One region of the Exiguobacterium sp. NPDC077395 genome, then DNA from elsewhere that is predicted to be linked to it. Evidence: a T-box and tRNA genes for the amino acid it is inferred to sense, from the RefSeq annotation. Region 1 holds a T-box; the other holds one or more tRNA genes.
The links. The T-box of region 1 lies ahead of argS (arginine--tRNA ligase). A T-box ahead of a tRNA ligase gene usually reads a tRNA of that ligase, here a tRNA-Arg.
Positions count from the first base shown of each region.

Region 1 (3,168 bases):
TGGTCAACATGAAACGGTTTCGCTTCGATTTGATGGCGAATCCGCTCCGTGATTTCAATCGCTTGGTGCATATCACAATGATTGAGCAATAAAATAAATTCTTCGCCACCATAACGTGCAGCAAAGTCGTCTGGACGGAGCACTTGACGGATTCGTCGTCCGAACTCTTGTAAGACATGGTCCCCGACCTGATGACCGTACGTATCGTTAATCTTTTTGAAAAAATCAATATCGAGCATGGCAACCGATATAGGATATACCGACATATCGGATATTTGTTGAATGCCATATTCATAAAATGCACGCGCATTAGCAAGAAGCGTTAAACTGTCCGTCCGACTCTCGGTATAGAGGCGGTCCCGTTCGTGACAACGGCTAATGGTTCGGTTGAACGATTTTAACAATTTGATGATTTCGTGCTGAATAATCTTTGGATAACCGTATACAGGTTCTCCCATCATAACAATCCAGGTGCGAATCTCTTCGATTTCCTCCGAACGAACAGAAACGAAGCTGTGGTAATCGTCGTGGAAAGCATCAGAAAGGGAAGTATCCCATTCAAAGCGCATCTCATAGTCGAGGACTTGCTCGATTGGCTGACTCATGTCAAGCAACGTAAAGACGATGGGTCGATCGATGGGCTGTCGCGTCTTTAAATCAAAGTACAGGGTGCGTTCAAACAATTTAAACTCGACATACCCTTCATCATAATGATTCAGCTGTTCGCATTGACTTAAAAATACTTCGATGGCTTGCGCCTCGCTCTGTGACAAGGAAACGGCCTCTTTCGCTTCATCGTATTGCTCAATCAAAGATTTGAATGCATCTTGTCGCTCTTTTTGAATGAGGAGACGTTTAATAAAGAATGTCAACGCAGCGGCGATGCTACTGACGACGAGTAAGTTGGTCTCTCGGAAAAACGCTGCCGCTAAGATGAAAATCAAACTGACGACGTACGTATAGAAGGCAATCTTCATAAAGTCGCTTAATGCGATGTCGACGCGGAACCACCATTTCACCTGATATTTTTGGAATACCGTGTTTAAGAAGATGGCAAGGAACAGTCCGGCAAGCGGCACGAACGAATCTTGCGAATAAAAGTCGAGACCAGTCTCCCCACCGAGGGCGAGATAAACCGCTGCCGGGATGACAATCTCTAAGTACGCCGTAATGGCATTCCACGGATACGTGAAGCGGAAGCGGCGAATAGCAACTTTCGGTTTCAAGTTGGCGAATTGAAAGACGAACAACCCGATTTGGTTGACGATGAGTGCTGTTTCAAATCCAAAGAATAAAAATAAAATTAAGACGATACTTTCAGAAAAAGTGAAGTACACACCTTTGACTTCGATCGAGTCGAGTTGAAAAATGATGACCAATAATGAAATTAAAATAAACGACAATGGATCAATCGTCGGGGCGTGTAGGACATCCAATGCAAATAATGCGATGGTGAAGATGAATAAGGCACTCCATATACTCCAACCGAGCACGGACATCTTACGAAAGTGGTTCATGCGTTCCCTCCTAGCATGGGACATTTCAAGATCTAATAGTAATGATTCGTCACGATTTCGTGTGAGTCCTGCTTCTGTCCAATGATGCTTGAATTCTAGCATTGAGTATACACGGAATATCCTCTATAATGAAATTGCTTTTCAACCGCATAGACGAATGTCGATGAAAAAGAGAGTAACGATGGTTTAGTCAACAAAGCGACCTGGGGATTGGTGAGAGCCCAGGCTGACAAACGTCGCGAAACGCACTTTTGAGATGCTATCCGAAACGAGAGTAGGCATAGCCGGAGGGAACCGTTATCACCATAAAGCGGTCTGCATCATGCAGGCAAGAAGAGTGGTACCGCGGGAATTCCCGTCTCTTTGCATCTATGCAAAGGGCGTTTTTTTTATGAGTTGTGATACGAAGAAGGAGGACATACAAATGAGTTATGAACGCAAGTACGCAGAAGCGTTATCACGTGTCATCGGAGACGAGCTCACGATTGACCAGATTGAAGCATTGATTGAGAAGCCAAAACACGAGGCACACGGTGACCTCGCGTTCCCATGTTTCCAATTGGCGAAAGCTTATCGTAAAGCACCTGTCATGATTGCGACAGATATCGCAAACGACTTGAATGATGAACTGTTCACAAAAGTCGAGGCGGCAGGACCTTACGTCAACGTGTTCTTGAGCCGTGACGTCGTGTCAAAAGAAATCATCAACACGGTACTCGATGAGAAGTCAGAGTACGCGACACATGCAACACGCAATGAAACGATTGTGACGGACTTCTCGTCACCAAACATTGCCAAGCCGTTCTCGATGGGTCACTTACGTTCGACGGTGATCGGGAATGCGATCAACCAAATCGCACGCAAAAACGGATATGATGTTGTCGGTGTCAACCACCTTGGAGACTGGGGCACACAGTTCGGGAAATTGATGGTCGCATACAAAAAGTGGGGCGATGAGGAAGCGGTACGCGCCAATCCAATCGCAGAACTCTTGAAATTATATGTTCACTTCCACGAAGAAGCGAAGACACAGCCGGAACTCGAAGACGAAGGTCGCGCGTGGTTCAAGAAGCTTGAGGATGGCGACGTAGAAGCGACTGAGCTTTGGCAATGGTTCCGTGACGAGTCACTTAAAGAGTTCCAAAAAGTATACGACCTCCTCGGTGTGAAATTCGAGAGCTTCAACGGTGAGGCGTTCTACAATGATAAGATGGGACGCGTCGTCGAGATGCTCGAAGAAAAAAATCTCTTAGTCGAAAGTGAAGGCGCGATGGTCGTCTCGCTCGAAGAAGAGAATTTGCCACCATGCTTAATCAAGAAGAAAGATGGCGCGACATTGTACGCGACACGTGACTTGGCAGCAGCGATCTATCGCTACGAAACGTACAACTTCGTGCAAGCAAACTATGTCGTCGGTGGCGAACAGGCGCTTCACTTCAAACAACTCTTCTCGGTTCTTCGTAAGCTCGGCTACGACTTCGTCGATGGCATGCATCACGTACCGTTCGGCTTGATCTTGCAAGAAGGGAAGAAGATGTCGACACGTAAAGGGCGCATCGTTCTTCTTGAGGAAGTGTTGAAAGAAGCAATTGAAAAAGCACAAGCGAACATCGCGCAGAAGAACCCAGACCTTGCGAACGCAGAAGACGTC
Region 1 is NZ_JBNNHU010000002.1:277,010-280,177, forward strand. It holds gene ACQKD4_RS11880 (GGDEF domain-containing protein) at 1-1,517, opposite strand, end outside; T-box leader at 1,672-1,883, shown strand; gene argS (arginine--tRNA ligase) at 1,942-3,168, shown strand, end outside.

Region 2 (3,168 bases), on a different contig from region 1:
TCTCGTCACTGGATAGCCATATCGGGCGAGTTCGTCCGCCAGTGCCTGATCACTTTGCGGGGCTTTCTCCCGTTGAATCAGTTCTGCGAGCGTCCGCTTAATCATGAACGGTGAATGTCCATGACTCGTCGACCTTACGAAAAAGTGTTTCCATTCCATGATCCCGCCTTCGGTCTTCGCAAACTTCCCTTGAATGGCACGTCCGACTGTTGATTCGTGCTTGCCGATTTGTTGTGCGACGGTCCGACGGGTCAGCGGATTGAGGACAAGTTCTCCTTTCAGCCACTCGGTCTGACGTGACGCGATGACAGCCCATATCTCACGTAACGTCTCGTTCCGCATCGCAAGGGACGTCATCCACCATTTTGCCTCACGGTCATTGCCGACTTTCGTCGCGTCAAGTTCCGGGCTGAGCCACGTCGTGACAAGTTTTCCATCTTCGTAACGCACTTCGACTTCGGGGAAGACGTGACCCGTTTCTTCATATAATAAAGGACGTTTTGGTAGTGTTGCGACAATTCGCTCTAAACGGGCGAGCTCTTCATCTGAAATCGCGAGTACGCTCGCCATCTGTTTTTGGCTCACGCCACTCTCGATCGCATCAAATACATCGACGACGCGCGGGTCCTCATGTTCAATCGCATGCCGATACTGACACTCTCGTTCCGTCTTCGCCCCGATTCCCGTCGGCTCAAGAAATAAGAGTGCCTGTCTCGCCTGTTCGATTTGAGTCACGTCGACACCAAACCGTTCCGCCAACACATCATTCGTATCCGGCAATAATCCTCGATGGTCTAGCAACAGGACGAGCTGCCGTCTCAGCTCTTTCTCCGACTCGCTACCGCTTCCTTCGCGAATCTGGGTGAACAGCTTCTCTTCGAACGCGCTCGCCGCATCCGCGACCCATCCGAGATCCCCACTCCCGATATGAATGTTTGGATTATGGCGCGCCAGACGTGCGAGACGATACGAGAGCGCGAGACGGTCCGCCTCGAGCACCGGTAGCCGTTGCACAAGGTCTTGCGTCATCTGTTGCTGTTGTACCTGTTTTTGTTCTTGCCGTTGCATCGTTCTCCCCCCTCTTCTCTATTGTAACGAACCCGCTCCGCTCGCGCTCAAAAAAGGATAATGAACAGGATTGCTTTTTCAATAAAACAAATGTATAATAAATTCGTGTCACACATATGCACCCGTAGCTCAGGGGATAGAGCACTGGTTTCCGGTGCCAGGTGTCGGGAGTTCGAATCTCTCCGGGTGTATCAGATGTAGAGGTCAGGCAGATTGCCTGGCCTCTTTTTCGTTTCAGGACGCGAAAATCGTGGAATAGATGAAAAACGATGACTATCGTTTGACCAACATTGACTATACAGGTATGATGAACTTACAACCTACATAAAGGAGGCAGATTCAATGTTAATTCCAACAGTTATCGAACAGACAGGCCGTGGGGAGCGCGCGTACGACATCTACTCACGCTTGCTCAAAGACCGTATCATCCTTCTCGGAAGTGCGATTGACGACAACGTCGCGAACTCAATCGTCGCACAGCTTCTCTTCCTCGCAGCTGAGGATCCAGAAAAGGACATCTCGCTCTACATCAACAGCCCAGGTGGTTCGATCACAGCGGGTATGGCGATTTACGACACGATGAACTTCATCAAGCCGAACGTGTCGACGATTTGTATCGGAATGGCTGCATCGATGGGTGCCTTCTTGCTCCAAGCCGGTGAAAAAGGAAAACGCTTCGCACTTCCGAACGCGGAAATCATGATTCACCAACCGCTCGGCGGCACACAAGGCCAAGCGTCAGACATTAAGATTCACGCAGAACGTATCATTAAAATGCGTGAGAAATTGAACCAAATCATGGCAGAGAACACTGGACAGCCACTTGAAGTCATCGAGCGCGACACAGAGCGTGACTACTTCATGGCAGCTGACCAAGCGAAAGACTACGGTCTCATCGACAAAGTCATGACTCGCTAATCATACAAAAGACGTTTCCCAATCAATCGGGAAACGTCTTTTTCTATTCGATGGGCATCCAGACTTCGATTATGTCATCCGCCCCTGCCTGACCGTGAATGTAGCGTTCAAAGTCGACCGCATCACGGAGCGTCACGTCCGGAACGTTCAACAGTTGCTCGTATGTCGTAGGAATCATCGGGATGCCCCCTTCGACTGTCGCGACGATATAGTTCCCCTCGGTCAATTCGACTTGTCGCGCCTCTTCCCCACTCACGGACTTCGTCATGCCAGCCACATACCCGTTCTCATGCGGGAGGCAGATGCCGTATGACTCGTCCGTCGTCAATTCCGGTTGGAGCCTCTCCCACACGCGCGGGATGTCCTCTAACGTACTCGCGTATCCGTAGACTGTAATCGGTTCACGCAATGTTTCGTATCGAATGTTCATGTCATTCCCTCCTGACTGCATCGACCGAATCTGTCCTTCGATTCGGTGAAGCTGTTCAATTTCCGTCCTAACTTCACATAACCGTGTTTCAAGCAACGTCTCAACAGACTGTCCAGACTGAATCTGTTCTAAACTGAGCCCGATTTGACGTAATCGTTTAATTTCACTCAAGCGTCGAATCTCTTCCATCCCGTACATCCGATACTGGTTGCCCGATCGTGTCGGTCGAATCAACCCGCGCCCTTCGTAAAATTTGATGGCTTTGACCGACAATCCGGTCACATGCGCCACTCTTCCAATCGGAATCACTGTTCCCACCTCCTATCTTCACTGTACAGCCGTCCCTAAGAGGCAGGTCAACCATTAGTTTTCGGGTACCCTAACACCGAACACGTATCGACTGTCGCCCTGCGTCCATTCCCCGCCGACCTCGTATAGATAAATGCCGGGTTCGTCTGGTACGACCGGTTCAGCCGGGACGAGCTCTCCGTCCTCAATCTGAAAGAAACTCGATTCCATCGGGTCGGCATAATAGACAACGTCAATCGCGTCACCCGGTTTGACCGTGATGAGTTGTAGGTCATCCGCTTCCGGCAAGCCATAGTCGGCGCACGTCGCACGACTGCCAGCTTCCCAACAATACGTTGATTGTTCTACTTCCGCTGTCACCGAACCGACACGAACCGTCGGGAGCGGCGGTTTGACGGGGTCGTCCCCATCACCGAACCAAGACACGGCGACATAAATCACCC
Region 2 is NZ_JBNNHU010000001.1:677,308-680,475, reverse strand. It holds gene ACQKD4_RS03510 (Fis family transcriptional regulator) at 1-1,068, opposite strand, end outside; tRNA gene ACQKD4_RS03505 (tRNA-Arg) at 1,187-1,259, shown strand; gene clpP (ATP-dependent Clp endopeptidase proteolytic subunit ClpP) at 1,411-1,986, shown strand; gene ACQKD4_RS03495 (MerR family transcriptional regulator) at 2,030-2,725, opposite strand; gene ACQKD4_RS03490 (hypothetical protein) at 2,780-3,168, opposite strand, start outside.
Region 2: it encodes a tRNA-Arg, which carries the amino acid that the T-box ahead of argS (arginine--tRNA ligase) is inferred to sense. The anticodon was not compared.